4 regions of the Paenibacillus sp. GCM10027626 genome follow, and region 1 is predicted to be linked to each of the others. Evidence: predicted binding sites of a transcription regulator. Region 1 holds the regulator's gene; each other region holds the start of a gene.
What was found. Region 1 encodes Rex, which represses fermentation and respiration genes when NADH is low (regulators of the CRP and FNR family bind a similar motif). Its sites were predicted from a motif close to TTGTGAAATATTTCACAA; they were not measured.

Region 1 (8,030 bases):
GAAAGCGGCGCATTACTAGTAAAGAAAGCCGATGGAAGCACGGAATCGGTATTTTCAGCGGAATCTTTGCTGTCCGCGCAAGAAACGCCGGATATTCGTTCATAGACGATTATTCCGTTTTCTGCTATACTAAGCCTGTTCGGCGGGAAGACGAGGGCGGCATCACATAAGGATGAGCTGCACCTTAAGCGTTGGTCTGTACCGCGAATTTTGACGCTTTACGGTTGTTCAAGATGATCAGCATAGCAGTATGTATGTAGCATGGATTCTGCTCTGAGCCGTTCAGGGACCGAGACAGAAGGAAGCTCGCAGACAAAATTCCGTCCGTTTTCCTTTTTGGTTTGGGACCTTTGGCAAAGGGGCTAAAAGGTTTATTTGTGTTTATCCTAAAACTAAAGGCAAGCATCGCCTCATCCGCGGGCCAAACGGTGCGGAAAGGCTCAGCTTGACCAGACTAATGGAGGAACTGACAATGAAACAACCGCTTACGATTACAAAAATGAAAAAAATGAAGCAAAGCGGCGAACCGATTTCGGTGCTGACAGCTTATGATTTTCCTTCTGCCAAGCTGGCGGAGGAGGCCGGCGTTGATGTGATTCTCGTTGGCGATTCGCTGGGAAATGTGGTGCTTGGCTACGATACGACCATTCCAGTCACATTAGATGACATCGTTTATCATACGAGGGCAGTCGCCCGCGGCGCAAAGGAAACTTTTATTGTCGCGGATCTGCCTTTTATGACCTACCGGTTAGGGATTGAAAATACGCTCCGCAATGCAGCCCGTCTTATGCAAGAGGGCAGAGCCCATGCAGTCAAGATGGAAGGCGGAGCCGACATAGCAGATGAGATAGCGGCCCTTGTACGCGCCGGAATTCCTGTCATGGGCCATATCGGCCTGACGCCGCAGTCTGTCCACCAGCTGGGCGGCTATCGCGTGCAGGGCAAGCTGGATCAGGATGCCCGCCAGCTGATTGAAGATGCCAAAGCGATCGAACAAGCGGGCGCTTTTGCGATCGTGATTGAACTCGTTACGGAACAGTTGGCGGAGAAGATCGCCTCCGATATATCGATCCCCCTTATCGGGATTGGGGCCGGGCGCGGCTGTGACGGCCAAGTGCTCGTTTATCATGATATTTTACAGTATGCCTCGCCATACCGGGCAAAAAGATTTGTCAAAACCTATGCGGATTTGGGGACCGTTATTCGCAATGCGATCGGTTCCTATGTCGCGGACGTAAAAAGCCGCACTTTTCCGCAAGAAGAGCACAGCTTCCCGATGGATCAGGAGATGGTGAAGCAGCTGTACGGCAATTCGTCAGCAGCGGGAGGAACAGAGGCATGAGTGTGACGATTTGCACGACAATTGAAGAGTTGCGGCAGCGATTGCGGCAAAGGAGAAAAAACAATCCCGATGAAATAATCGGGCTTATTCCTACAATGGGCTTTTTGCATGAGGGACATGCCAGCCTGATGCAGCGCGCCCGCCGGGAATGCGGTTTTACTGTCCTATCCGTGTTTGTCAATCCGCTGCAATTCGGCCCGAATGAGGATTTTGAGCGGTATCCGCGTAATATTGAGCGGGATACGGCGGTTGCTGAAGCCAACGGCATCGATTTGCTCTTTATGCCGGCGGTTCAGGAAATGTATCCGTCGCGGCCGCTAACAAGGGTAATGATAGATGAAATTACAGCTCGTCTGTGCGGCACATCGCGACCAGGCCATTTTGACGGGGTCGGCACAGTAGTCAGCAAGCTGTTTCATCTGGTTCAGCCCGATCGCGCTTATTTTGGGATGAAGGACGCGCAGCAGGTAGCGGTCATCGAACGGATGGTATTCGATTTGAATATTCCGGTACAAATTGTTCGCTGCGAGACGGTTCGTGAAGCGGATGGGCTGGCGATGAGCTCACGCAACGTATATTTGAATGAACAGGAGCGCAAGCAGGCAGTTATTCTAAATCAGACGTTATCGGCCGCTGAAAATTGGATAAAGGAAAAAGGGATAACGGTTCAGGCTTTGGAAGAACGTATAAGACAAATGATCGGCACTGCAGCTGAAGCCAATATCGATTATGTTGAAATAGCAAGCTATCCTGATTTATCTAATTTGCCAAGAGATACAGCAGTGGCCAATATTTCGGGCCTATTTATTATTGCCCTTGCTGTAAAATTTGGTTCAACCCGTTTAATTGACAATCGGTTGTTTCAGATCGGAGGGTAAGCAGATGTTTAGAACGATGATGAAATCCAAATTGCACCGCGCGACGGTTACGGAAGCCAATTTGAATTATGTTGGCAGTATTACCATTGATGAGGATTTGATGGAGCTTGCTGATATGTGGGAAAATGAGAAAGTGCAAATTGTTAATAATAACAATGGAGCGCGGCTGGAAACCTATGTCATAAAGGGGCCTCGGGGTTCAGGAGTCATTTGTCTGAATGGCGCGGCAGCCCGTTTGGTTCAGCCTGGCGATAATGTCATTATTATCTCCTACGCCATGATGACCGATGAAGAGGCAAGACAGTATGCGCCCAAAATTGTTATTTTGGAGGAAAACAACAAGCCTGTAGAAACCCGCACAGGTGAAATACATGCCACAATCGGCTAAAAGCAAGCAAAGACGTGGCAATGTTGTGTAACGGTTGGAACCGGGTATGAAAAGCTTGCTGGACGCAAAAAATGAGCGTAATGTTTCATCAACTTTGCGGAAGGCGGGGTGTATGGCAATTGTTCCGACATGTATTTGCCACTTTGCATGAAATGCTCGACGAGATTAGAACGCATTATGGTCAAGCAGGACATGAACAAAAGAAACAGTACGCCGAGCAGCTTTCCATGTTAAAATCGATAAGTGATGAATTTATTGAAGAATGGCTTTTATTCGAAGAAAAAATGAGTGAATTTCAAGAACAGCATGCCGCCGGTTCGATGCAGACGAAGCAAGAGCTGGCATCGTCAACGGTTTCAACGGCTGCTGCTGTAACTTCACCACCTAAGGAATCAGAAGGCAAACCGGCCATCCATGTCATTGAAATGAGCGAGCCGGAGGCGGCAGCGGTTTGCAAAGGGCAAGGTTATTTTAAATTATTTATGTTTCGGGAAGCTGCACATCATTTCCAAGAAGCCATCATTATTTCACCTGAAAACAATATGGCACGTTTATTTTTAGCTATGACTTTTATGCATTTGCAGGAATGGAACGAGGCGCAGCGGCATTTTCAACTGCTTGTTGAGCTGACCGAACATCCGAAATGGCAGGCGCTCGGTTATAATGCGCTCGGTTGTATTCAAGCGATCCGGATGAATCTTGAGCAGGCCGAGCTTTATTTCTTAAAAGCGCATGAGGCTGACCCTGCCTTCGCTGATCCATTGTCAAATTTAAAATCGTGCCAGCAGCATGCAGGACATTTATCGCTTTATTTTGGCAGTGGTCAGCTTTAGTTTTGGGGAGAGGATCGAACACGGGATGAATTATGCTGTACTGGATCTGGAAACGACCGGAAATGGCGCCGGCGATGAAATTATACAAATCGGGCTCGTACTGCTTAATGAAGCAATGGAGACGTTAAAAGTCTACAGCAGCTTTGTGAAGCCGACGATCCCGATCCCGCCATTTATTGCGCAGTTGACGGGGATTGACGATGAAATGGTCGAAGCCGCGCCTTCTCTTGAAGAAGTGATGCTGGAGGTTGTGCCGCTGTTGACTGATGCGATTCTGGTGGCGCATAATGTCGGATTTGATGCCGGTTTTCTGAATCAAGCGCTTGACCGCTGCGGCTATATGCCTTTTGCCGGCCGAAGACTTGATACGATTGATCTGTTAAAGATATTGTTTCCGATGCTGACGACCTATCAATTAGGAGCAGTTACAGAATTATTCGGCATTGATCACGGTCAGCATCATCGGGCGGACAGCGACGCAATTGCAACGGGCGAATTATTTGCAATATGCTATCATAAATTGGAGCAGCTTCCTTTACTTACATTGCAGCGGCTTGCCGCGGTATTGTCCGATGAGCTGGATGATCTGTGTTGGTTCATCCAATATTTGACTGCCGAGAAGGAAGCCGTCTCAACGATCGATGCTGATGCCTTCCATTATTTTCGCCAATTTGCCATGAAGGCAGGCGATTGGACGGACGAGCAAGCCCCTCGCAGCGAAGAATGGGATGCCGAAAGTGTAAGCGATTGGACTTTTGAGCAGTTTTTAGACCACGTAAAAAATAATATTCGTGCGATTATACCAGATTATGAAGAACGCGATGCGCAGTCGATTATGTTTCAGGAAGTGTATGAATCTCTGAAAGAGGATCGACATTTAATGATAGAGGCGGGTACAGGGACTGGAAAATCGCTTGGATACCTTCTCCCGGCCTTATATTATGGCGTCAAAGAAAATCAAAAAATCGTAATCAGCACCCATACGATTAATCTTCAAGAGCAATTGCGGCAAAGGGATTTGCCTTTACTACAGTCCGTGCTTCCCTATCCGTTTAGAGCTGCAGTCTTCAAGGGGCGCGGCAATTATTTATGTTTAAGGAAGTTTGAAAGCAAAGTAATCATGAAAGACTTCGCGGCTCCTGTCGAGGACCGGATTACTGCGGCCCAAATGGTTGTCTGGCTTGGCGAAAGCGAGCATGGCGATCAGGAAGAGCTGAATTTAGGCAGCCGCGGGCCGGAATTTTGGTCTACAGTGGCGAGCGATGCGGATTCCTGCTTAAACCGCAGCTGTCCTTGGTTCAAAAGATGCTTTTATCACCGGGCAAAGCAGGAAGCGAACATCGCTGATGTTGTCATTACCAATCATTCTATGCTGTTCACAGATATTAGAGCAGACCATCGTTTGCTGCCGGGATTTGAATATTTGATTGTCGATGAAGCGCATCATTTGGAAGAGGTCGCAAGCAAGCATCTGGGAACGCAAATTTCTTACCATAGCGTGCAGCACCCCTTGGGACGGTTATGCAAAGATGCCCGCAGCGGACAGCTCATTCAATTGAAGCATCAACTGGACGGGGAATCCGAGAAGAGCGCGGCCTGGCAGGAAACGATTGAAGAGATTGTTCCGGTCTTCGGCGATTTGAGGGACGAATGGGACCGGCTGTTCGAGATGCTGTATATGGTGATGAACGGCAGCTCGCAGGAATCTGCCGGTGAAACGGGACAAACCGTGTATCGCTTGCGAACCGAGAAGCTGCCGCAAGGCTGGAAGGACGTTCAAGCGGCCGAAGAGGTTGTCCATGGCCTGTTAAGCCAAGTTATCAGACCGCTTGATAAAATGTTCGCGGAAATGAAGGAAGAGCTGGAAAGTTCTCAGCTGGCGGCGCTCGTTACCGATTTGAGCGGCACGATCAAGGATATGTCACGGGCAAGAGATGACGTGCGTTCATTTGTCCGGGCGGATAAAGCAGATATTGTATATTGGCTTGAGGCCAATCAGCATTTTCGCGCAAAATCGGTTCATATGTTCGCTGTACCGGCTGATGTAAGCGAGAAATTGCGCACTTATTTTTTTGATGTGAAAAAAAGTGTTATTCTTACTTCTGCTACTTTATCGGTGCATAAATCGTTTGAATATGCGAGCGGCCAATTAGGCTTAGCGCAGGCTGAAGATAAAGGAAGTTTAAAAACCGTGCAGCTGCCGTCGCCATTCAATTACCGGGAGCAGGCATTGGTATGCATTCCGCGCAACTTCCCGGTTTTAAAGGGAATGTCGGGAGAGGCGGAATTTATCCAACATCTGGTACAGTCTCTAACAGAAATTGCGGTAGAAACTAAAGGAAGAATGCTGGTATTGTTTACTTCCTATCGCATGCTTAAGCAAGTATACGAGCTGTTAAAGGATGAGCTTGCGCCTCATAGCATCCAGCTGTTAGGGCAAGGAATCGACAGCAGCAACCGCAGCAAGCTTGTGCGCCGCTTTCAACAGCAGGCCGCATCTGTGCTGCTGGGGACAAGCAGCTTCTGGGAAGGAGTCGATATTCCGGGCGACGCCCTTACTTGCTTAGCAATTGTCCGGCTGCCGTTTCAGCCGCCGAATCATCCGCTTGTCGAGGCAAAATCGGAGCTGCTGCAGGCGCAAAATCAAAATCCGTTTCTGAAGCTGTCAATTCCGCAAGCTGTCATTCGGTTTAAGCAAGGTTTTGGCAGACTTGTCCGGACGGCGAATGACCGGGGAATCGTGCTTATCTATGATACCCGGGTCATTGAAACTTACTATGGCAAATACTTTTTGTATTCGCTGCCTGGGCCGAAAATTGAGCATATGCATCTTAATCAAATCGTCCCGCGAATTAGAGAATGGTTGTCCGTGGAAAAAGGGGAAGCAGAGCAATGAAAAAAATTTCTGAAGCCGTCGTTCGCAGATTGCCAGTCTACTTGCAAATTCTCAATGATTTGAATAAGCGTGAGGTGCAGACTGTATCCTCGCAGGAGCTGGGTAATAAGCTCGATCTTAATCCGGCGCAAATTCGTAAGGATCTCGCCTATTTTGGCGAATTCGGACGCAAAGGAATTGGATATGATGTCAATTATTTAATTGAAAAAATCAGGCAAATTTTGAAGCTGGATCAGCCGTTAAGTGTTGGCTTGGTAGGAGCGGGCAATTTAGGCCGGGCATTATGCAATTACAATATGTATCTGAAGGACAATATGAAAATTATGGGTGTTTTCGATGCGAATCCTTCCATTGTCGGCACCGCGATCAACAGCTTGACCGTGCTGCCAATGGAAGATCTCGTCTCCAAAGTGGCCGAATTGAATATTCGCATCGGCATCATAACCGTACCCGCCGGAGCTGCGCAAAATGTAGCAGATCGTTTTGTCGAGGCTGGCGTCAGCGGCATAGTTAATTTTGCTCCGGCTATTTTGCGCGTACCTGACCATATACGCATTCATTACGCTGATTTTACCCGGGAGCTGCTAAGCCTGGCGTATTATTTGGAGAAAGAAGGGGACAACGACAATGAACCGGCTGTGGATTGAAAACGGGACATTCGTAACAATGGATGATGCTCGTCCAATAATAAAAGGGCATATGGTCATAGAAGGCGATCGTATTCAGTATTTGAGCGAGCAGGCGCCCACGATCGAAAATGCAGCGCGCCTGGATGGCCGCGGGCTTGTATTTATGCCGGGCTTAATTAATACGCATGCGCATTCAGCTATGTCCTTGCTGCGCGGCTATTCGGACGATGAAAATTTGCAAGTGTGGCTGGAGCAAAAGATGTGGCCGATGGAGGCGAAATATACCGATGCCGACGCCCGCTGGGGAACAGCGCTTGCAGTCATTGAAATGTTGAAAGCCGGAACGACGGCGTTCGTCGATATGTATGACCGTATGGATATCGTAGCTCAAGTTGTAGAGCAGGCCGGCATGCGCGGTATGCTCACAAGGGGAGTAATCGGCTTGTGCCCGCCTGATGTTCAGACAGCAAAGCTGGAAGAGGCCAAGCAATTCGCCAAAGACTGGAACGGAAAGGCGGGCGGCCGTATCCGGACGATGATGTCTCCGCATGCGCCGTATACTTGCCCGCCGGATTATATTGCGCGGATTATAGAAGCGGCTCATGAGCTGCAAGTGCCTCTGCATACCCATATGTCAGAATCGGCCGCAGAAGTTGAGCAGAATGTGAAGGATTACGGCTGCCGTCCTGTGGAGCATCTGGATAAGCTCGGTTTCTTTTCGCGTCCTTCATTAGTTGCGCATGGCGTACATTTGACGGACGATGAAATTGCGCTGCTGGCTGAGAAGGGAGTGGCGGTTTCGCATAACCCGGCCAGTAATTTGAAATTAGCCAGCGGGGTTGCGCGTGTTCCTGAGCTGTTAAAAGCGGGAGTTACGGTATCGCTTGGAACGGATAGCGCGGCAAGCAATAATAATTTGGATCTTTTCGATGAAATTAGGCTGGCAGCATTGATACATAAAGGTGTATCAGGAGATCCCACTGCTGTTCCGGCATATGAGGCGCTCAAAATGGGCACTGTATATGGCGCTCAAGCAATCGGACAGGCAAGCGATATCGGCATGC
Region 2 (8,030 bases), on a different contig from region 1:
AAAACGGTAGAATGAGGGCTCGAATGTTGTATTTTCTACAACAAATTGTACCCCCACAGCGGACTTTCACCGCCTAGTTAGTCGCCATGCGTGGCGCACAAAGAAAAAGGACAACCGCGTTAGTTGTCCTTTTCCTGCCTTACTTATAATTGCCTTGTCTCCATCCGCTGCAGCTCCCAAAGCTGCCAATACATTCCTTTACGCTGCAGCAGCTCCGCATGTGTGCCGCGCTCATGCACCCTTCCCTGGCTCAGGACGATAATTTCGTCCATAGCTTCCAGACCGGCCAGCTTATGCGTAATCCACAATACGGCTTTATCGGCAAGCGCCTGCTCCAGATTGACCGTAAACGCCTGCTCTGTAATCGGATCAAGCCCAGTGCCCGGCTCATCGAACAGCATAGCCGGCGCATTGCGGATCAATGCCCTGGCCAGCGCCAGACGCTGACGCTCCCCGCCTGACAGCCTCGCTCCCCATTCGCCGATTACAGTATCATAGCCTTGCGGCAGCCGCTCGATCGTTTCCTCGATCATGGCTATACGCGCAGCGGCACGCACTTCCTCCATCGTCGCTTCCGGACGGCCAAGCCGCAAGTTTTCGGCGACTGTCGTATTAAAGAGCTGTACATTTTGCGATACGACAGCGAAATTGGCGCGCGCTTCCTCATCCGACAAATGCCGCAGCTCAACACCGTTCATCAAAGCCGAACCTTCTTCGTAAGGCCGCAGCTTCAGCAACAGGTGCAGCAGTGTACTTTTTCCCGAGCCGCTCTCTCCTACAAGAGCAACCCGTTTCCCTTTGGCCAGCGATAACGACAGGTCATGCAAAGCATATGGCTCCTGAGGCGCATAGCGGAACGACAAATGCTCGACAGCCATGTGCCAGCCGTCCGGTGAGACGGCGGCAGATGCAGCTGGAGCAGAGCTGCCCGGCCGTTCATTACTCTTCGGCGCGTACATAGCTGCTTCGAACTCATCCGCTAAGGCAAACAGTCTGTCCCCCGCTGCCATCGTTTGTCCGTAATGCTGAAAAGCAAGCGGCAGCGGCATCATCGCCTCGAAGCAGGCAAATGCTATCAGGATGATCGCCGGAATGAACACGCCGTCGATTTTCCCGCTCGTCACCATCGGAATAGCCGCTGCAAGCATCAGCCACATCGTCAAATGGGCCAGCCCGACCATCGAACCGCTTGTGACGGCGGCAAGGCGATTTTGCCGCTTCAGCTCGCTGTCCATGCGCTGTTGAATCTGACTGATTCGCGTTTCCATCTTAACTGCCTGGCCATATAACAGTAATGTCGGCAAGCCGGCAACGAGATCGGCCGTTTCCGTGTACATGCCCGCCCGCTCCTTCACAAGCTTGCTGCCGCTCTCCCGGCCCAGCCGATGGCATATCCACGGGATGACTAGACCCGCCAACAGCAGCATTGCTGCCAGCAGTGAAGCAAGGCCGCCATCGAAATTGGCCATAATGGCAAACCCTAGTATGAGCGTAAGTAAAGCAACAAGCGGCGGAGCGACGACGCGCAGAAAGAAGTTTTGCAGCTGCTCTACATCGCTTATAATTGAGCCGAGCAGGTCGCCGCTGCGCTTTTGCTCCAGCAGTGTTGCCCCTCTTGGCTCCAGCCGTTCATACAGCCATACCCTGAGGCGCTGCAAAATCCGAAAGGTAACATCGTGCGAGACAAGCCGCTCCACATAGCGGAATACTCCCCGGACAATGCCGAAGAAGCGTACGCCCACGATTGGCACATATAGCAGCAGCACCGTCTCCGGCCGCAAAGCGGCTTTGGCGATCAAATATCCGGATGTCCCCATCAAGCCGACGTTGGCGCCGACAGTCGCAAATCCGAGCAGCACAGCCAATATTGCCCTCCATTTGTAGAGCTTTAAAAACTGCAGCAAACGGACAAAAGTGCCGCTCCCGGCTTTCCGGGCTGCAGCAGCCGGCCGCTGCAACGGCAGCCCGGCTGGCCCGCAAGCCGCAGCGCGCTCACCAGCTTCACGCGTTTCACTCGTCTCGGCCTCCGCTGGTGCAGGAGATTCCCGCTCCTCCGCATACACAGCGGCCGCAGCCAACATATCCGCGTACAATCCGCCGCGTTCCAACAGCTCTGCCGGCGTTCCCAGCTCGGCAACGCGCCCTTCGTGAAGCACGACGATCCGGTCAGCCGCGCTTACCGTGTCCAGCCTATGCGCGACCGTCACCGACATCCGCTGCTGCATCAGCGGCTCCATCCCTTTCGCGACCGCCGCTTCGCTTGCCAAATCAAGCGCAGCTGTCGGTTCATCGAACAGCAGCAGCCGGGCATCGCGCCGCAATACGGCGCGGGCCAGCGCTATCCGCTGCGCCTGCCCGCCTGAAAGCCGCACCGCCTCGCCCAATTCCGTATCGTACCCGTGCGGCAGCGCTTCAATAAACGCCGCAGCATGAGCGATGCCGGCTGCCGCTGCAATGTCCGCCCCTGTCGCTTCTGGGCGGCTAATGCCGATATTGTCCGCTACTGTCCCGTGAAACAAATGCACCTTCTGTGTCATGACGGTCAACTGCTCGCGCCACCAGCCGATCGATAGCTCCGCCATATCAACCCCATCAATTACAATCCGACCCGATGTTGGCCTAATAAAGCCTTGCAGCAGATCGAGCAAGGTGCTTTTGCCCGCTCCGGTCGGCCCGACAACGGCGATCCGCTCGCCAGGCTCGAACGTTAGCGACACATCTGTTAATGCCGGCTGCTTCTCCCCTTCATAATGAACCGTCACATTTTCGAAGGCAATCCGGTACCCTGCGGGATGCGCAGAAGCCGGCAGCTTCTGCTTTGTCCCCCCCTTATCCTCTACCTGACCGGCAGGCTCCGTATTCAAAATATCGAAAATGCGGCCGGCAGCCGTCACTCCATTCATGCCTGCATGAAATTGAGTGCCGAGCGTTCTTACCGGCGTATAAAACTCCGGCGCCAGCAGCAGCACCAGAAAAGCATGCTCAAAGCCGATTTCGCCGTCAATAAGCCGCAAGCCGAGAAAGACGGCTACAATGGCTGTACTGAGCGCAGCAAACAATTCCATGACAAAAGCCGAAAGAAAAGCAAGACGCAGCGTCCCCATCGTCGAGCGGCGATGTTCCTCGCTAATGCGCGCGATCATCTCCAGCTGCGCCTTGCTGCGATTGAACATTTTCAGCGTCGGCAGCCCGCGCAGCATCTCGTGAAAATGTCCGCCCAATCGTCCAAGCAGTTCAAATTGACGATCCGTCTTGGCCTTCGCCGCCTTGCCGATCAGGATCATGAAGATGACCAACAGCGGCATCGTAATGCTGAACACCACCGCCGAGATCCAATCCGTGCCAGCGACGACGCAGAATACCGCGATCGGAATGAACGTGGAGAGCGCAACCTGCGGCAAATATTTGGCCAAATAATTTTCAAGCTGCTCGACACCCTCGTACAACGTTCCAACCAACTCGCCGCTTCGTTCCCCCTTGGCATAGTCCGGCCCGAGCTCAGCCAACTTGCGCACAAGGCGCATCCGCAGATCGCTCTTAATATGCTGGGCCATCTGCGCCGAAGCATACTCGCTTGCCGCATGCAGCGCCGCCCGCAGCAGCATAATGCCCAGCAGGACGCCAAGCGCGGGCAGCAGCAGCGACAAACTCATTTTGCCAAGAAATGCGTCGTCTGCAATTTTTGCCAAATAGATCGCCTGGCCGATGAGCAGCAAGCCGCCCGCCGACCCTGTCACGACGCTCACTGCAAACAGCTTGCGCGTGCCTTGAACTTGCTTGAACAATTTTTTTATCATCGTCTCTACCTTCTAGCAGCTAGTAGTCAAGATGGTCTGTCGCACGAATCCGCTTGCGGAACACCCAGTACGTCCAAGCCTGATAGGCGAGCACGAACGGCAGCACGGTCAAGGCAACAATCGTCATCACTTCCAGTGTGTACGTGTTCGAAGCCGCATTGTAAATCGTCAGCGACCATTCCGGATTGAGCGAAGAAATCATCACATTCGGGAACAGCAGCATGAAAACCGTAACCGTCGACAGCACAATCGTCGCTCCTGTCATAATAAACGCCCAGCCGTCGCGGCCAGCTTTAATGAAGAAGTGAACGGACAGCAGCGCCATCCCCGCCAAAATCGGCACCATGCCTGGGCTTAGTCCGTTGGCAGTAAACATATCAGTCTCAAAATAGCTCAGCACGACGAACAACAGCAGCACCGCACTCGTCCATTTGCCGATTTTTAGCGCTACTGCGCGCGCACGGTCACGCAGTACGCCTTCTGTCTTGAGCGACAGGAATAAGGCGCCATGCAATACAAAGAGCAAAACAATACTGACCCCTGCCGTGACCGAGTAAAGCGAAATCAAATCCCAGAATGAACCGACATAGTTCATATTTTCGTCAATCGGCACGCCCTTCATCAGATTGGCCAGCGCCACGCCCCACAGCAGCGCAGGCAGCAAGCTGCCGAAGAAAATAACCCAATCCCACGTGGAACGCCATTTCGTATTCGCAAGCTTACTGCGGAATTCGAAGGCGACTCCGCGGCCGATCAATGCCAGCAGCATTAAAAATAAAGCCATATAAAACCCGCTAAACAACGTTGCATACCAGTTCGGGAAAGCGGCAAACATCGCCCCGCCTGCCGTAATGAGCCACACTTCATTGCCATCCCAGACCGGGCCGATCGTGTTGATCAACACTCTGCGTTCCGTATCGGTCTTGCCGATCAGCGGCGTGAGCATCCCGACTCCGAAGTCAAAGCCCTCCAGAAAGAAAAATCCGACGAACAGCACTGTTATTAAAATAAACCATAGCGTCTCCAGCATCCGCTTTTTTCCGCCTCACTTTCGCTTTCGTATTCGTTCTATAAAGTCGCAACAGGGGAACCATCCGCCGGTTGTTCATGACCGCTCTGCTCGCCGGTATCTGCACCTTTGCGTACAGTCAGCACGACCAAATAAACGAACACCGCAGCCAAAATACCGTACACGAGCGTAAATCCGATTAACGATGTAGCAACCATACCGGAAGATACGAGCGGCGACACGCCCTGCTCAGTCTTTTGCAGCCCGAATACGATCCATGGCTGGCGGCCGACCTCAGTCATAATCCATCCCGCGGAATTCCCGATAAACGGAAGGGCAATAGCCGGAAGCATTAGTCTCAAGTATTTGCGCGATTTTTCCAGCTTGTTGCGGATAACCGCCCATGTGCCGAACATGCCAAGGAAAATCATCGCCATGCCCGCCGCGACCATAATCCGGAAGCTCCAGAACGTTGTCTTCACCGGCGGGATATAGTTGCCCGGGCCATATTTCTGTTCATACTCGGCTTGCAGCTCCTGAATGCCAGGCACGCTGCCAGTCAGCTTATTGTACGAAAGAATACTGAGCGCATAAGGGATATCGATCTTGAAGCCATTTTCCTGCTTCTCTGTATTGATCGTGGCAAACAGCGTCCACGGCGCGCTCTCGCCGCTCGTTTCCCACAACGCTTCGGAAGCAGCCATTTTCATCGGCTGCGATTGCATCAGATGCTGCGCCTGGCTATGTCCGGCGAATGCAGTCAGCAGGCTGGCAACAAGCGCCACGACAATACCGATTGTAAACGATGGCTTAAACACATCCAGCTGCTGCTTGCGCAGCATTTTGTACGCACTGATCCCGGTAATAAACAAAGCGCTGGTAGCAAGTGCTCCGTAAATAACGTGCGGAAACTCTACCCATAGCTGTTTGTTGCCCAGCAAAGCGAAGAAATTCGTCATCTCTGCGCGGCCATTGGCAATCTCAAAGCCGACCGGCTCCTGCATGAACGAGTTGGCGCTCAAAATCCACAGCGCCGACAAAGTCGCGGCAATGGCAACCAGCCAGATGCAAGCCAAGTGAACTTTCTTGGAAAGCCGGTCCCAGCCGAAAATCCAGATGCCGAGGAACGTCGACTCCATAAAAAATGACACCAGCGCTTCAACTGCCAGCGGCCCGCCAAATACGGCCCCGACAAAACGCGAGTAGTCCGACCAGTTCATCCCGAACTGGAACTCCTGAATAATGCCTGTCACGACGCCGACGGCAAAGTTCAGTAAAAAGATTTTCCCCCAAAATTTTGTCATTTGCTTGTATTTGTCGTCTTTTCTGACGACGTACAGCGTCTGCATAAAAGCGATCAAATACGCCAGTCCAATGGACAACGGCACGAACAAAAAGTGATACACCGTCGTAATGCCGAATTGCCATCTGGCCAGATCCAATGCTTCCACATTAACAGCCCCTTTCAACTAATCCTCATTATAGAACCGCGCCCAGTGCTGTTATGTGATTTTAATCACAATCTATGGATACAATTTTGAATTTTTTGTTCACAACGTCAAATCGTGTACAATTAGAGCATTACCCGACAGAGGAGGACATAATAACGATGGAACGTGAAGAACTGTCTGCGCTCTGGCGCCAGGAAGGCCGCAAATATGCCGCGGATATAAATGAGTTTGTGCGAATTGGCATGGCGAGCAATTGGCAGCAAAAGCAGCAGGAGCCCGAAGAGGACAAGCGTCACCGGCTGGCCGGCCAAGTGCTGAAGCAAATTAAAGCAGCCAACCAGACTGGAAGCATCGCAGAGCTGCGCGAGCAATTCCCGCCCGCAACCTGGCCTTTTACTAATTCATTCAGTGATAAGATGCAAGCTGTGGAGCCGATTGCTGTTATGGATAATGGCGGCATTCTCGTTCAAATCAGCAATTCTGCCAAGCCGCAAATTTATATCGCCGATGCGAACAGTATAGAAGTATTCACCAACATATACAGCGCAGGCGTCTCCCCTGACGGAAACTATATCGCACTGGCCGACGATAAGGAGATTCGTGTGATCGCGCAGCCGGACCGCAAGCTGCAAGGAACTGTAGCCGCCCGTTATGAGTGGACCGCACTGCAGCGGCGAATGAAGGAAATATTGCCGGAATACGAGTCGCTCGCCGATCAGGATAAGCCAGCAAGCCACCTTACAAAAATCGTTCCTTTTTCCGGCGGCCAGTCCCTATTGCTCGTATCAAGTGCGGGAACCTTTCTCGTAGAGCAGGAGCAGGTTACACTCCTCCATCCTGACCCAGCCATTTATGGGGCGGCTCACGAGGACGAGGATGAGGAAGACCGCTATATCGGTGACGCCATGGTGCACGGGGCGGTGTCGCCCGATAACCGCTGGATCGCCTACGGCGGCCAGTGCAGCGAGCATCTGCTGCTGGACGTGGAGAAACGGGAGGCTTATCGAATTGAGCCCTTATCCAGCTACCCTCACTATTGCTCCTTCTCGCCTGACAGCAAGGAGGTTTGGTTCAATGCTTGCCATTTCTACAATGGAGAAACGATTAAAGTTACGATCAGCGAGCTGACTGATGATCCGGCGGACGCCGCCGCGGACAAGGAATGGCCGAGCGTGAATGACGAGATGCGGGTCTATGCCGCGGCCCCGACATCGCAGGGGCAAATTCTCGGCGACGCTTACGGTTACTTGCGGTTGATCAGCAGCGAGGGCGAGGAGCTGTGGCGGCATTTTGTCGGCAGCACGATTTCCGGCCTAGCTGTGTCGGCCGATGAAGCGCTGCTTGCCGTAGGAACCTATGGCGGCATGCTGCATTTGATTGATTTGCAAAGCGGAGAAAAGGATGCGTTTACGATCGGCACCGCACCGATCAAGGAAATTGCCCGCTGGATTCTGTGGAAGGATGAGCCGCCGCTGCGCTGGTAGCCACCCCACCCCACAGCCAGCCGGAAATGTTGCACAAAAGAGTTCGGACGAGCATAACTTCACTGGTTCCGTTGTTTGCCCGCAAGCGCCGCGAAAATCGGGTAAAAAGCGTAAATAACGGGTCGGCCGACTAAATGGATTTTCTACAGTTCGTTTTTTGTTTTGCTCGCTAATTAGTCGGACTAGATGGAAAATCTACAGTTAGAATGGGAGATATAGATTAGAAGGCTCGATTTGGCCCGAACTAGCTGGATGATTTCCAGTTAGATTGAAAAAAATCATCTTTTCT
Region 3 (8,030 bases), on a different contig from region 1:
AAATAGGCAAATGGCGCTGAAGCTCCTCCAGCCCTTTTTCCAGCCCCTTGCCGTCACGCCGCAAACCCACGTAGCGGACCATTATTTTTTGCAGCTTCAGCCGCTTCTCAACGACTGCTTGCATCGGTGTATTCTGGCGTGCAGGCATATGATCCGCCTGGCTGGCTGTCGGCGTAACCTGACAACGATCGAGAGAGTTGATGCGGCCTACAATGCGGCGGCCGAACACAATGGCCTCCGAGAGCGAGTTGCTGGCTAGGCGGTTCGCGCCATGCACGCCCGTAGACGAGCATTCGCCGCATGCGAATAATCGGGCGATGCTCGTTTCTCCGTTAAGGTCGGTTTTGACCCCGCCCATCATATAATGCGCAGCTGGCGCAACAGGAATCCAGTCTGTCGTCAGATCGAGCCCATATTGCAAGCAAAACTCGTAAATATTAGGGAAACGATGCTTGATCATCTCAGGCGACTCATGCGTAATATCCAAATAGACGAATGTCGATTTCGTCTCTTCCATTTCAGAAACGATCGCACGCGCCACTACATCGCGAGGAGCAAGCTCGAGCAGCTCATGATACCGTTCCATGAAGCGCTCGCCTTTAATATTGCGAAGATATGCCCCTTCGCCGCGCACAGCTTCCGAAATTAAAAACCGCGGCGCTCCCGGGTAACAAAGCGAAGTCGGATGAAACTGAACAAATTCCATGTCATGAATGTATGCGCCTGCGCGGTATGCCATTGCAATGCCATCGCCAGTAGCTACATCGGGATTGGTCGTATAGCGGTATAATTGCCCTGTTCCGCCTGAACAAAGAACCGTCGCTTTTCCCCGAACAAATAACCGCTGGCCGTCCGGCTTTTGCACAATCGCGCCGCAGCATTCTCCGGCCTCAGTGACAAGATCAATCACAAAATGGTCATCCCACACTTCAATTTTCGGATCCGCTACCGCTTTCTCCGATAATGCCCGGACGATTTCAAAACCAGTGGCATCGCCGTTGGCATGCAAAATCCGCCGCTGACTGTGAGCGCCTTCCTTGGTCAAAGCAAAGGTACCATTCTCCACATCAAACTGCGTACCCATTTTAATTAAATCCCGCACGCCTTTTGGCCCTTCGTGCACAAGTACATCTACTGCCTCAGGCAAGCATAAGCCTGCGCCGGCAACTAACGTATCCTGCCGATGATAAGCCGGTGAATCATCTTCGGAAATAACGGCTGCTATTCCCCCTTGAGCATAGCGCGTATTGCTGTCCATCAGCGATTTTTTGGTAATCATTAGTACATCATTGGAGGAACTTGCTTTTAATGCGGTAAAAAGGCCGGCAATGCCGGCCCCTATGATAATTACATCCTTTTCAATGACGGGCAGTTCGTCAATTGCTACATCTATTAAATAACGAGGAACCATCGGATTAACCTTTCCTTTCTCTGGAAAGAGAGTAGCGCATGTTACTTCACTTGTAACATGCGCTCCAAGGATAGACGCGCTTTAGCGGCGACATGCTCTGGAACATAAATTTGCGGCTGCATCGTTTCCAAACATTTCACAAGCTTTTTCAGGTTGTTCACCTTCATGTTCGGACAAACGAGGTATTTGGTTGCAAAATGGAAAGTTTTATCCGGGCTGTCCATACGCAGCTGATAGCCCGTTCCATCCTCTGTACCAACGATAAATTCTTTGCGTTCCGACTCTTTGCAATATTTAATAATTGCCGTCGTACTGCCTACAAAATCGCCAAGCGCCACGACTTCAGGGCGGCATTCCGGATGCACCACAAACTCCGCGTTCGGATACTTGGCTTTCATTTCTTCTACGTCCTTGACAGTCAGCATGTCATGCGTGTTGCAATAGCCTTCCCAGATGATCATTTTCTTGTCCGTCTGCTGCTGTACGTAGTGTCCCAGATTTTTATCAGGAACCCAAATAATTTCATCTGCATCTACAGAGTTGACAACCCGCACTGCATTGGCAGATGTACAACAAATATCTGTCTCCGATTTTACTTCGGCTGATGAGTTAATGTAAGTGACAACTTTGGCATTCGGATGCTGATCTTTCAATTTGCGGAGACCGTCAACATTGACCATGTCAGCCATCGGGCAGCCCGCGCGCTCATCCGGAATAAGGACCGTTTTGTTGGGCGCCAATATTTTCGCACTTTCACCCATAAAGTGAACGCCGCAGAAAACGATCACCTCCGCATCGGTCTGCGCTGCTTTCTGAGCCAGCAAAAACGAATCGCCGCGGAAATCCGCAACCTCCTGTATTTCATCACGCTGATAGTAGTGAGCAAGTATGATGGCATTACGTTCTTTCTTCAATTGCATCAGGCGTTCACGCAATTCGCGCTGCTGTTCCGCTTTGCGTTCCAATGCCAATGCTTCCATGGATGTCCTCTCCTCTTGTTTACTTGGTAGCCTACTTTGTGAACAGATGCACAAACTAATCGACGAGTTGTCATTAGTGTGACCATTCACAATAAATTCATTTAATTAAGAATAAATTTACACGGGCGTCGTACAACTGTCAACATAGATGAATAAAGAAAAACCCCCATGCATCCAAGCAAAGGATAGCATGAGGGTGCAGAGCGCTCAAGATGGACCAATTTGCCCTTTTACAGGCTGTATCGCTTCCCGCCTTGATTAGCCTTTATTAGATCCCTGATCATCTGGACCGTTGTCCGGATCTACTGTCGTTTCGCCAGGCTCGCGTGTCTGAATGCGGACCTTTACTCCGCCAAGCGTATCAACGATTGGCTCTGTAGTCGGCTCATCCGTTACTTGCTCATTGCCTTCCGATCCATCGCCGTCCAGCGATCCCGTATCGATCAGGCGCTTGATTTGCTCAATCTCCAGTGTCTCTTCTTTCAGCAAGGTTTGAGCAATCAAATGAACTTCCTTCGATTTCTCGGTCAGCAACTGCTTAGCTTTTGTGTAACAATCATTGATGATGCTTTGCATTTCCTGATCAATCTCATAAGCGATTGCGTCGGAATAGTTCTGTTCGTGGCCAATGTCGCGTCCAAGGAATACTTGGCCCTGCGAGCTTCCGAATTGCATCGGCCCGAGCTTGTCGCTCATCCCGTATTCCATGATCATGCTGCGTACAATGCCGGTAGCCGATTTAAAGTCGCTATATGCGCCGGTGCCGATTTCGCCAATGAACAGCTCCTCGGCTACACGCCCGCCAAGCAATCCGGTAACCTTATCCAGCAATTCCTGCTTTGTAGTAAGCATCCGATCTTCCTTCGGCAGCATAATGACATAACCGCCTGCACGTCCGCGAGGAATAATGGTAACTTTGTGCACCATATCGGCATGCTCAAGGAAGTAGCCAATAATGGTGTGTCCGGCTTCGTGGTAAGCCACGATCCGTTTCTCGCGGTCGCTGATGACGCGGCTTCTTTTTTCCGTACCGACGATAACGCGGTCAATCGCCTCGTCAACCTCGACCATGGCGATGTCTTTCTTGTTGCGGCGAGCTGCAAGAAGCGCTGCTTCGTTCAGCAGGTTCTCCAGGTCTGCACCGGTAAAGCCAGTCGTGCGCTTCGCAATAACATCCAGCTTAACGTCTTTGTTCAGCGGTTTGTTGCGCGCATGAACATTAAGAACAGCTTCGCGTCCTTTTACATCCGGACGGTCAACGGTAATTTGCCGGTCAAACCGTCCCGGACGCAGCAGCGCCGGGTCAAGAATATCAGGGCGGTTCGTCGCAGCTACGATGATGATGCCCTCGTTAGCCCCGAATCCGTCCATCTCTACGAGCAATTGGTTAAGTGTCTGCTCGCGCTCGTCATGCCCACCGCCGAGTCCGGCGCCGCGCTGACGGCCTACAGCGTCAATCTCGTCAATAAAAATAATACATGGCGCATTCTTCTTCGCATTTTCGAACAGGTCGCGGACACGTGATGCGCCGACGCCGACAAACATCTCTACAAAGTCAGAACCGGAGATGCTGAAGAACGGCACACCCGCTTCCCCTGCAACTGCCCGTGCAAGGAGTGTCTTACCTGTTCCCGGAGGACCATTGAGCAGAACCCCTTTCGGGATACGTGCACCAACAGCAGCAAACTTGCGCGGGTCCTTCAAGAACTCGACCACTTCCACAAGTTCCTGTTTCTCCTCATCGGCTCCCGCCACATCTTCAAATGTGACGCGCTTCTTCTCCTCATTGTACAGCCGCGCACGGCTTTTGCCAAAGTTCATCACTTTGCCGCCGCCGCCCTGTGCCTGATTAATCAGGAAGAAGAACAGGATGAATATAATTACGAAAGGAATGATTGACGTCAGAAACGTCAGCCAGAAACTTTCGCCTTTCATTGGCTTGTTGGTAAGTTCGACTTTGTTCTTTTCAGCAACTTCAAAGATATCCCTGATGACGAATTCTTCCACATTGGTATGTGTGTAGAATTTCGCCGAGCTCATCTCTGCGGGCTTCGTTTTATATTCACCAGTGACCAAGTAGGAGTAGCCGTCAAATTGATAATTCAGCTCTTTGATGTTATTGTCGTTAACGGCCTGCTTCAGCTGATCGTATCGAATTTCGACGGTGGTATCATTTTGGCTGCTGATAAATTGGAAGATCCCGACGGTCACTAAAAAAATGATCAAATAAAATCCGGTGTTACGGATGATCCGATTCATCCCCTACCTCCTCTCAAGACGCTTTAAATATTTTACCATAGCATGATTCCCTACTACAAACCTTATGGAGAAGGTTCTTGTACAGTGAATCGCATCGTTCTATGTTGTTATACAGGACGATCAAGAATACACTTCAGGCTTCAGCACGCCAATAAGCGGCAAATTGCGGTATTTCTCCGCATAATCAAGGCCATAGCCGACGACAAAGGCGTCAGGCAGGACGAATCCTTTGTAATCTGCTTCCAGCTCCACCTTGCGTCCGGCAGGCTTGTCAAAAAGCGTAACAAGCGTAACCGATTTGGCGCTGCGCCGCTCGAGCACATCGATCAAATAGCTTAATGTCAGGCCGCTATCGATAATATCTTCCACAATAATGATGTCCCGGCCCTGTACCGGCGTATCAAGATCTTTAATAATTTTGACGACACCCGATGTTTTGGTCGACTGACCGTAGCTGGATACCGCCATAAAGTCAATTTCCAGCGGAATCGTAATCGTTTTGACCAAATCAGACATAAAAATAAATGCGCCTTTAAGCACGCAAATGACGAGCGGATTCCGCCCTTCAAATTCCCGGCTGATCTGTTCGCCAAGCTCTTTTACTTTCTGCTGAATCTGGTTGTTGTCATACAATATTTCCTGAATGTCATTCAGCAATGCTGGGACCTCCCACTTTTTTTAAAATATAAGAAAGTATAAGTTTTACCTTATACCTAGCTTATATTTCTAAGGGAAGAAACTTGTTGCGCCCCAAGGACCGCGCCAGCTGTCTCTTCTTGATTTTATAGAATTTATAAGTTTTACTCGATAATTTCTATAAAATTTCAGGGGAAGAAACTTGCCTCGCGCCAAGGACGGCGTCAGCCGTTTCTTCTCACCTATACTTATGAACAGATGAGTGCGACTTATTCAAGTCATGATGTTATTCCTCAATAAATTGGGCCCGGATGCGAAGCACCCGAACAGTACGATTAGAGATCAGTGCGCTTGCTGAGCGCCTCACCCCTGGAATCCACAAAATCGTTCCGTCTGCATCGGCCAGCAGCGGCAGCCGCTCCCGCCTCGACGGAGCAATCCGGTCATCAACGAACATATCTTGCACTTTTTTGGCACCGTTTAAACCTAGTACCCTCATACGATCTCCAGGGCGGCGGTTGCGCACAGTCAGCGGGAAACTTAGCTGATCGGCGTCAAATACCGCTTCGAGCCGGCTGGATGGATGATCAATACCATGATACTGCTCACGGCTAAACATCAATACGGCAGCCGCTTCCGGAACTGCAAGCGATCGGGCCTCCTCCTCCACAGAATACGCATAACTGCCAGACTTGTCTGCATCGGCCCCGTCTGAAGCGCCTGCATGCAGAAAGCGCATCGTATCGTATTCCCTTAAACATCGGATCCCATTCCCCACATCGGCGCTCCAGGTTGTCGCCGCTCCGTCAGCCACTGCTGCCCGAATGGTCTCAACCCCGTCAAAGGTGGCGGTTTCCGCTTCTATTCCCATATGTTTTAATATTAGTTTAATCATTCTCCTTTGTAAAGCTACATGCAGGCCATTTAGCTGCTTACAGCCGATTTGCCATCCATTCGACACATGCTTGACCATGCTCGCATAGATACGCTCTGTCTCGGCCTCCATCCAGCTATCCTCGGTTGATGCCAGCTCCGCCAATCGATTGAGCGATCCCGACAGCTGCGGGTTATACTGCGTAAGCATGGGTAAAACGTCAAGACGCAGCTCGTTGCGCAAATAATCGCGTTTTTCATTGCTGCTGTCTACATTGTAGCTTAATCCGCGCTCTTGGCAATAGCTGAGCAGGCTATCTTTGTTCATACGAAGCAGCGGCCTTATTAGTTCCACATTTTTTTCAAAACGCGTTTCTTTGCGCCTCAGCGGTATGCCCCCGAGCCCGCTTATGCTCGTTCCGCGAATGATCCGCATAAGTACCGTCTCGGCCTGGTCATCGGCGTGATGGGCAAGTGCAATCCGGGAAGCATTGTACTTGATTGCCGTTTTCCAAAGGAAATCGTACCGCTTCTCGCGCGCAGCCGCTTGCAAATTCATTCGGGTTTCTTCTATAAAGGCCGGGACATCAATATAAGCAGCCTCACACGGCACACCTATTGACGCAGTCCATGCCTGCACTGCCTCAGCTTCCCGCTTCGACTCCTCTCCGCGAAAGCCATGATCCAGATGTGCGGCCACGATGGTCAATCGCTGCTCTGGAGCAAGACGGTACAGCATATCCAGCAGCGCCATCGAATCCGGACCGCCTGACAAGCCAACGACAATCGTGTCTCCCTCATGCCAAAGCTGCTCGCTGGCGGCGAAAGCTGCGACCTCCTTCAGCATCTCCTGTTCCCACACAACCAGTACCCCTTTTCTTTTCGCCTGCAGCGGGAAAAATCCTTCTGCATGCTGTTAACTTGTACGCAAAAACCAATAAATCGTTGTGGCCAGGGCAGCAGCCGAAGCGACAAATAAGCCTTTAATCCAGCGCGACGCCGGAGCTGACGACCGCCTGTTGCCCGGTCTGTTCATCCATTGCCGCCAGCTATTGACCGCTTCGCGCGTATGTTGGAACTCGCCCAGCAAGGCTTTGCGCAGCCAATGTGACAACGATTTTAATTGCGGATTAACTGCCACCAGCTTGAGCAGTTCCTCGGGCATGCGATTTTGCGGCAGCAATGCCGCGCTCAATTGAGCCAGTCGGCGCCCCTCATACAACTGAATGCAGAGCACTGCAAAAGAGAACAAATCATACTGCGCATCGGCAACCCGCGTCCCGGCATTCCAATAGCCGCGGTCATAGATTTCAGTAAATTGCCGCACGCTTTTTCCCATTGCCGTTACGCCGCCGTAATCTACCAGCTCTACCCGGCCATAGCTGGCAACGAGCACATTCTCAATTTTCACATCGCCAAACACCCATCCCGCACTATGCAGCTCAGCCAGCTTCCCCAGCAAATTGCAGCCGACAACCGGAAACCAGTCGGTACCTTCCTTTAATAAATAGTCCGACAGAACGGCTCCCTTAATATAGCGCATTATATAGAAGGGATATTCCTTTCCGTTCGAGGCCCGCATATCGTCTACATCGATCAGGTACGACTCGGAGCGCGCCCCTTTGCGCTGCTGCGCGATCGATTGCAGTACATTCACTTCAGATTGCAAATCGACGGCATCGGCACCGATCTTCATCGCATACCAGTTGCGGGCGCTCTCTACCAAGTACACTTTGCCATTAGCGCCTTCACCCAGCAAGCGTTCCACCCGATAACTGCCATGCTTCCATTTGCCTTTAACAATTGCGCCGCGCGGCAAACTCCAATCAAACGACGTAGTCACTCATCATCCCGTCCGTTTCATCATTCTT
Region 4 (8,030 bases), on a different contig from region 1:
GAAAAAAAGCGGGCGGCTGACCCGGCCGGCCATTTTGCTTGATAGTATCATCGTCTTGTTGCATACGGGGCATTTGGGCTTGCGCCTTGTCAGCTTGTCTTGGGAAATCCAAATAAAGCATGACTTTCCGGAGCACTCCCAAACTTTTTCATTCAGCTTAAGCATCTGCAATCACTTAAACATGTAATAAAACGCGTAGCATATTGCGATGATTACAATTCCGGCCGTGGATAATGCGGAGACAAACATAAAAAATCTTCTATATCTGCTTTCAATTCTGTCCTGGTTGCTGTTGTTTCCTGCTGAACCCGGTTCATGCAAAGGAGGAGGCTTGGGCGCCGTCAACGGAATCGATCCCCTTTCCATTCACAATCTCCCCATTCAGTTATTATTGAGTTATTGCTTCGTGCGATAGATGACAAGGATGGAACTGCGCTGCTGTGCCGTACCGGTATGAGATGGTTTAAGAACGGAACCGTAACGGATATCGATGAATTGATTCTCATCCAGCGTCGCCAAAAATTGATTTGCCTTGTTTTCTGCATAAGAATTATCAGTGTCTACAAATTCTTTTACCTGAATCATCGCATTACCTCCTGAGGCTCTTTCATCCCAAAGGATGTGGCATTAAATGTAAAATATATTCAAAATAGAGGAAGGCACCCCGCCAAAGATGCGGAATGCCTCAAGTCACCCTAATATAACATTAAAGGCAAAGGACGTCAAACCCGGCAAAAGACTTGGCGAAACAAGTCTTTTGCCGGCTAATTTTTAGAGGAAACAGCGGCATTTTGTCGAATTAAAATGATGAACATCAGCGGAATTTATCGGAAACAGAAAGGGATTGTCATGGCACGTACCCGATCATTGTCAAAAGAAAATAAAAAAATCAGTCTAATTATTTTGCTTCCATTATTAATATCGCTCTCCATTGTGCTAACTGCCATTACGTTAATTGTCGTCTCTTACCGTACTGAGAAAGACTCCCTCTTTCAGACGACGCTGGAGCTCAACTACGACAGCGCTGCGAAGATGAGTCAGACGATTACCACTTTGTTCAAGTCGATGAGGCAAAATTTGCAATCGACCGCATCTTACGTATCGAAGCATTATGAGAACAGCCAAATCGATCTTCAAGCTGAGCTGGATCAAATCCACAACAGCAGCAATTACTTCAATTCCTTGTTTTGGGCTGATGAGACGGGGCTGATTCGACATGTCTCGCCAAGTTCGGTGGGGATTGCCGGGAAGCCGCTGTCGACAAAAGCCGGCCAAGCCGCCTTCACTTCGCGCAAGCCTTACTTATCGCCGCCTTATATCGGTTCAACCAACCGCTTGATTGTCCTCATGTCCTATCCTGTATTCGATCAAAACGGCCGCTATCGCGGGATGATCGGCGGGACGATCTATTTGCAGGAGCCGAATATTATCAATGATATTTTCGGTTCCAGCAGTACGAACGAAACGGGATCCTATTTTTATATCGTCGGTCCTGAAGGAAACCTGATCTACCATCCGGACACAGCAAGACTCGGGGAGAATGTGAGCGGTAATCCGATTGTTCAACGGCTGAGCCGCGGAGAAAGCGGGAAAGATCAGGTTGTTAACAGCCGCGGTACTGCTAATTTGGCCGGCTACTCTTCGGTCGCAGACAACGACTGGGGAGTTGTTATGCAAACACCAGAGGATGCCATCTATGAACAGCTGGACAAGCTCGTTAAGGATCAGCTGCTCAATATGATGCTGCCTGTGATTATAATGATGGCCTGCGCGATCTGGATTGCCATCAAACTTGCCCGGCCGTTCGTCGGATTATCCAGCCTCGCAGTCCGGCTTTCTGAAGGAGAGACGGTGGCAAAAACAGAGTTTCTTCCCCACTGGAATAAGGAAGCACACCGGCTGAGCCGTGCCATGAGCCTGGCGGTAGAAGCCAACGAGCGGCAAGCGGCGATGCTGGCCAAGGATGCCGCCACCGACCAATTGACCGGGCTCTTCAATCGGCGCGCAATGGAAGAGGCGACCGGGCAATGGATAGCGGCAGCGCTGCCCTATGCGATTATCGTCGTTGATATCGATCGCTTCAAAAGCGTAAACGACACATACGGCCATCATGTCGGCGACGAGGTGCTGAAGCATTTGGCCGCTATTATGCTGCAGGCAGCGCGACCCAGCGATATTTGCTGCCGATTCGGCGGGGAGGAATTTGTCATCCTGCTTCCCCATACAGACCAGTCAGGGGCACTGGAAATTGCCGAACGGCTTCGCACGGCGATGGAAACAACGTTAAGTCCTACAGGTAAGCCTGTAACGGTATCGCTGGGCATTGCCCAATATCCGCTGCAGGCGCAAACCGCAGAACAGCTCTTCCAATGCGCCGATGCGGCGCTGTATAAAGCGAAGCGTGACGGCCGGAACCGCGCCGTTGTTGCGGAGGCTTCCGCCGTCCCAATGTAGGCCGGACAGCTGTTTCTATTTCATCTAGACGGAAGCCACAGACGTTATTTCGCCAAAAACCCCTCTTTTTGAAATCTAACGGAAATGGGCGATCTTAATTCGACGTTTTCTTGCGAAATCGGGCTCATCATCGTCAAATAGCGGCGCACAGTTCCGTTACAATTTCAGATTCGTCGATTTTCCGAAAATAGCGCCCGTGAGATCCGTTAGCGTTCGTACATGTGCCAGGAGGCTGAAATATCCAAAAAAGCGCCGATCGCAAGGATCGGCGCTTTTCAAACTTATTAGTAGGCCAGTGTAAACAGACCGTTAATATGCGACAAGTAACGGGCATTACTTGCTTTTTTCATCAAGGAAGCAGGCGTGCCTTTCAGCTCAATGCCGGTCTCGCCGATAGCGCCGATGCCGTCTTTGCGGCCGAGGCTTGCCAGTGTACCCGAGAATACTGGCGAGAAGCTTTCCATTTTGTTGCCTTTGTAGGAGGCAGCGATGTTCGCGCCAACCAGCTCGCCCATTTGCCAAGCCAATTGGGCAGTTGGAGGATACGGACGGCCTTCAGGACCAAATACCACTGCGCAGTCGCCTGCCAGGAATACGTCAGGGTGCGATACGGATTGCAGCCCTTCAGTAACTGTGGCGCGGCCGCGGTTAACTTCGATACCGCAGTTGGCAACAAGGGAGTTGCCTTGAACGCCGCCAGTCCAAACGAGTGTATTGGTTTCGATTGTTCTGCCGTCTTTGAGTGTTACAACGTTGCCGTTCACTTCTGTAATCGGCAGGGCCGTCAGGAACTCAACGCCGCGTGCTTCCAGGCTGGAAGTAGCGCGCGCAATCAGATCAGCAGAGAAGATCGGCAGAATCGATGGCATCGCTTCTACCAGCTTCAGCTGGATGTCTTCGAAGTCAACGCCATTTTGGCGGCAAATAGCCGGCAGCTCGTCTGCCAATTCGCCAACAAGCTCAACACCTGTCAAACCGCCGCCACCGATTACAATCGTAGCATCAGCAGCATCTTTAGTTTGGCTGTATTGACGTACACGCTCTTTAACATGTGCAAAGATACGATTTGCGTCATTCACAGATTTCAGCACGAAGCTGTTCTCTTGCAGGCCAGGGATACCGAAGAAGTTCGTTTCGCTGCCCAGTGCCAGCACAAGGGTATCATAGTCGAAAGAGTAGCCGCTCTCAACGACAACCTTCTTTGCTTCAAGATCAATTTTGTGTACAGTTTCAACTTGTACGTTGATCTCTTTGTTTTTGAACAGCTTTTGCAGCGGCAGCGCTACAGCTTTCTCGGCTACGTTGCCGGCAGCAAGACGGTGCAGCTCAGTAATGATTTGGTGCGTGTCGAAACGGTTGATCAAAGTAATTGTAGCTTCTTCAGGAGTCAGGTGGGCACGAGCAGACAGTGCAGTCAGCAAGCCGCCGTAGCCGCCGCCCAGGATCAAAATTTGTTTACTCACGGTTATCCTCCATTCATTATGTTCAGCTGAAAAATGGCTTTATAATTAGTCTTGCTTTTTTCGCTCGCCCAAAATGTCGAGATACGCTTGTCCGAAGCGCAGCACTTTTTGCAATTCAGGGTCTTTCAGCAAACGAAGCATACCAAACAGACCGATTTGCGCGTCGCTTTGATCAGCACGGTCATTGGCTTCAATCGCGGCAGAGGCATAACCTTTCACTTTTTCTTCAATTGGCTTCCAAACCTCTTGGAAGCCGCTGACCGTATCTTGAATCAGGACGCGGTCGGAAGCAACCCGGTTTGCCAAATCATAAACTTTAGTCATAAGTGCCATCATCTCGGAAAGCTTCGGCAGTTGTTCAACAAGAACTTGCAATGCTTCCTGTACTTCCGGCTTCAGCAGCTGATCCAGCACATCCGGCTTGGCAACCGCTTGAACAGAAGTTTCTTGTTCTGCATTTTGAACAGTCGTCTCTTGCATCTTCACGTATCTCCTTTGTTCATAAAAGTTGTTACAGGACTTTCATAAAGACTAAGCTTATTATTTCACAATTTGCGCGCATTAGTAGTGAAAATAATCACAAAGAAGCTCGCATACTGCAAAAACTTTTTTCCTGTAAACTTCGGCTTTACATATGCCTCTATTATACACCCAATGGGAGCCTTTTTGGCAACAATGTTTTATGAAAGTTTAGGCATTATGAACGAATAACGGACAACTGCCGTCAGGAAGCTGCCCGTTATTCATAAAATGCCTGTCGAATGCTGTCATTTTAGCTGCCATAAAGCAGTATCGAAGGAGCAGCAAGCTAGCCCTTCACACTTCCAAGCACGATCCCCTTCATAAAATACTTCTGCAAAAAAGGGTACAGCGCTAGAACAGGAAGCGCAGCCAAAAAAATTTGCGACGCCTTTGTCGTCCGATCGGATATTTCTGCCAGCGCCTTCATGTCCTCAGCAGTCAAATTTCCGGCTTCTGTAAACATCTCCGTACTAACAACCAATGTCTGCAAATAGGTTTGCAGCGGATAGTTCGATGGCGAGTTCATATAGATCAATCCGTCGAACCAGGAATTCCACTGTCCTACACAAGTGAACAGCAAAATAGTAGCAAGCGCCGGCATAGAAACAGGCACCATTATCTTCCATAAAACTTGCCAATGGGTACAGCCATCTACAAAGGCCGCTTCCTGAATCTCTTTAGGCGTGCCGCGAAAAAAATTGAGGAGCAAAACAATATTGAAGACGGCAACCGCACCCGGCAGGACGAGCGCCCATACCGTATCGAGCAGATGATAGTTGCGAATGACCATATAAGTCGGAATCAATCCACCGCTGAATAAAATGGTCACAAAGAAAAACCATACATAGATCGTGCGCAGCGGAAACTCACTACGTTCCTTGGAAAGCGGGTAAGCCGACATCACTACAATAGCCAGACTAATGACCGTTCCCAGCACGACCCGTTCGATCGATACGAATAATGAAGTTAAAAATTCCGGTTTGGCCAGTGCATACTTGTAAGAGCTAAGCGTGAATTCAACCGGCCAAAGCTTCACAGCACCAGCACTCGCCGCTGCACTCGAGCTGAAAGAAATCGCCAAAATATTTACAAGTGGAAGCAGGCATACAATCGCCAAGCCGATAAGAAAGATATTATTGGCTGCCAAAAACAATTTTCGCCCGCGCGAGTCGTTGAAGCCCATAATCTGGATTCGCCCCTTTCTTTCATCAGAATATCCGGTATCCGGCCAGTCGATAAGCCAGCCAATAGGACACGCTGACAAATAATAAGGAAACGACGGATTTGAACAAACCGACTGCCGTTGCGACCGCATATTGGGCATCTACTAGTCCGAGCCTATAGACGAAAGTATCCAAAATATCGCCTGTCCGGAAGACTAGCGGGTTGTATAAATTGAACACCTGATCGAAGCCGGCATTCAGCACACCGCCCAGCCCGAGTGTAGCCAGCAATACGATGATCGGCAGCATGCCGGGCAGCGTAACGTGAAAGGTCTGTTTCCACCTGCCTGCTCCATCCATGATCGCGGCTTCATAAAGCGTTGGATTAATGCTCGTCAAAGCAGCCAGATAAACAATTGTCCCAAAGCCAAATTCCTTCCAAACATCGGTCGCTACAAGCACATAAGGAAAAGCGGTTTCGTTGCCCAGGAAGAAGACGGGCTTCATGCCGAACCAGGACAACACCTCATTGACCATCCCGTGCGAAGGTGACAAAATATCAATCAATATGCCGCCCAGAATGACCCAGGACAAAAAATGCGGCAAATAGATCAAGGTTTGCACTGATCTTTTTATGCTTGAACGCCTTACCTCATTTAATAGAAGCGCTGTAATGATCGGTGCGATTTGACCGAATATCATTTTCAGCAAAGCGATGTAAATGGTATTCCATAAAATTTGTCCAATGCCGGGAATGCCCAGCATGAATTCGAAATTCTCCCAGCCAACCCATTTGGAGCTGAAAAAGCCTTTGGCTGGAATGAAGTTTTGAAAGGCAATAACGATCCCCGCCATCGGGATATAGTGAAACAGCACCAGCATGACGACTCCGGGCAAAAGCATCAGGTGCAGCGGACCATACTTGCGCCAATGCCGGCTTTTGTTCGCTATCGCTTGCATCGTCATCCGCTCCTTACTGTTTCGCTTTGTACCATTCATTCACTTCGGCCGTAATATCTTCGCCGCCAAACTTGTTCCAATCGGCTACAAACTGGTCAAAGGCGCTAATATCGCTTTGGCCCATAATAATTTTGGTGAACACTTCCTGCTTCATCTTGTCGAGCGTGCTTTTCTTCGCCGCCATCGTCGGTGTGCTCGGTCCGGAATATTGGTCAACCAAATAGAGATCGTTCTTGACATAGTCGCTTACGACGTTCATACCGCCGCCCGGTCCGGCCCATTTATAGGACGACCATGCCAGCCCTTCTTCATTGCTATCGGCAAATTTGCCGGAAAGCCATTTCTGATATAAATCATAATGGTGCTTGACATCGGCAATCGGATTTTCTACATAATGTCCGGCGTCGACGGACGCCTGCACGCCGCGGTGGATATTGATCAGCTCCAGCGGATCGCTAATAATGACCGCCGCAAAAGCTGACACATTAATCTCATTATTTTCGCCGCCATACCAGTACTCCTCCAGACGGCCTTGCGGGCCGTACTGTTTCTCTACTGCGAAATTCATTAATTTCACTAATGCTTCTGGATGCTCGAAGCCTTTGCGCACGACATAGTAGGTGTTGACGGGGACGTTGCCGGAGGTGCTGGCCGGTTTATCGTCAAACGAGATCAGCGAGTAAGGCTTCCAGTCCGATTTCTCCTTCTTGTAATGATCCGTCAGCGGCCACCACACCGCCCCTTCACCGGAATAAAACATGCCAGCCTTATTGCCAGCGATCAGTTCATAGGACTTGGGGCGATCTTTGACGGCAAATTCCGGATCGATCAAGCCGGCTTTAAACAGATCTTGCAGCTGCTTTAGCGCAGTTTTTACTTCCGGCTGCACATCGCCGTATACCAATTGCCCCGAATCATCCTTTAGCCAGCGTCCGGGATAAGCATGATAGCTTTCAAACAAGCCCATCAACGAGCTTAAATCTTTATAGACGCCGCCGAGCCCTGTCGTATCCTTCTTGCCGTTGCCATCAGGGTCCTGATTGGCGAAAGCGTCTGCAATTGCAATGATGTCTTCCATCGTCTTCGGCTCCGGCAAATTGAGCTTTTTCAGCCAGTCTTGACGAATCCAGAGCATTTGAGCTGTTGTTCCGGTGAAAGTGACACCTGGCAAAGCAAGCAGCTTGCCTTCGAACTGTGAAGCCTTCATGCCATTGCCGCCATCATTGACGATCACTTCTTTCGTTTTGGCGGAGGCATATTTCTCGAACACCTCTGTCAAATCTTCCACCATATCGGCATCCACAAGCCGCTTTAGCTCATTTGCGTTTACGGCAATGATGTCAGGAATATCGCCTGAGGCAATGGTGACGTTCATTTTTTGCTCCCATTGCGTTTGCGGAACGCTCCAATTGTTAATAAGCTTAATGCCTAGCTGTGACTCATAATCGCGATACCATTTGTTATTATC

Region 2: a site for Rex is predicted at 6,311-6,328, ahead of ACFQ0N_RS09250 (cytochrome ubiquinol oxidase subunit I). Genes of this name have one in related genera too.
Region 3: a site for Rex is predicted at 2,428-2,445, ahead of nadA (quinolinate synthase NadA). Genes of this name have one in related genera too.
Region 4: a site for Rex is predicted at 4,483-4,500, ahead of ACFQ0N_RS11350 (DUF1641 domain-containing protein). Genes of this name have one in related genera too.

The regions. Positions count from the first base shown of each region.
Region 1 is NZ_JBHTHC010000002.1:178,740-186,769, forward strand. It holds gene ACFQ0N_RS04610 (biotin--[acetyl-CoA-carboxylase] ligase) at 1-105, shown strand, start outside; gene panB (3-methyl-2-oxobutanoate hydroxymethyltransferase) at 467-1,342, shown strand; gene panC (pantoate--beta-alanine ligase) at 1,339-2,220, shown strand; gene panD (aspartate 1-decarboxylase) at 2,225-2,608, shown strand; gene ACFQ0N_RS04630 (tetratricopeptide repeat protein) at 2,728-3,441, shown strand; gene dinG (ATP-dependent DNA helicase DinG) at 3,467-6,337, shown strand; gene ACFQ0N_RS04640 (redox-sensing transcriptional repressor Rex) at 6,334-6,984, shown strand; gene ACFQ0N_RS04645 (amidohydrolase family protein) at 6,965-8,030, shown strand, end outside.
Region 2 is NZ_JBHTHC010000003.1:503,059-511,088, forward strand. It holds gene cydD (thiol reductant ABC exporter subunit CydD) at 144-3,797, opposite strand; gene cydB (cytochrome d ubiquinol oxidase subunit II) at 3,817-4,827, opposite strand; gene ACFQ0N_RS09250 (cytochrome ubiquinol oxidase subunit I) at 4,866-6,257, opposite strand; gene ACFQ0N_RS09255 (WD40 repeat domain-containing protein) at 6,416-7,741, shown strand.
Region 3 is NZ_JBHTHC010000032.1:41,348-49,377, reverse strand. It holds gene ACFQ0N_RS35120 (L-aspartate oxidase) at 1-1,411, opposite strand, end outside; gene nadA (quinolinate synthase NadA) at 1,453-2,391, opposite strand; gene ftsH (ATP-dependent zinc metalloprotease FtsH) at 2,650-4,650, opposite strand; gene hpt (hypoxanthine phosphoribosyltransferase) at 4,771-5,307, opposite strand; gene tilS (tRNA lysidine(34) synthetase TilS) at 5,573-7,021, opposite strand; gene ACFQ0N_RS35095 (protein kinase domain-containing protein) at 7,076-8,002, opposite strand; gene ACFQ0N_RS35090 (vWA domain-containing protein) at 7,986-8,030, opposite strand, start outside.
Region 4 is NZ_JBHTHC010000004.1:362,051-370,080, forward strand. It holds gene ACFQ0N_RS11330 (cold-inducible protein YdjO-related protein) at 1-165, opposite strand, end outside; gene ACFQ0N_RS11335 (sporulation protein Cse60) at 397-585, opposite strand; gene ACFQ0N_RS11340 (sensor domain-containing diguanylate cyclase) at 850-2,454, shown strand; gene ACFQ0N_RS11345 (NAD(P)/FAD-dependent oxidoreductase) at 2,739-3,917, opposite strand; gene ACFQ0N_RS11350 (DUF1641 domain-containing protein) at 3,963-4,397, opposite strand; gene ACFQ0N_RS11355 (carbohydrate ABC transporter permease) at 4,726-5,622, opposite strand; gene ACFQ0N_RS11360 (ABC transporter permease) at 5,648-6,562, opposite strand; gene ACFQ0N_RS11365 (extracellular solute-binding protein) at 6,576-8,030, opposite strand, start outside.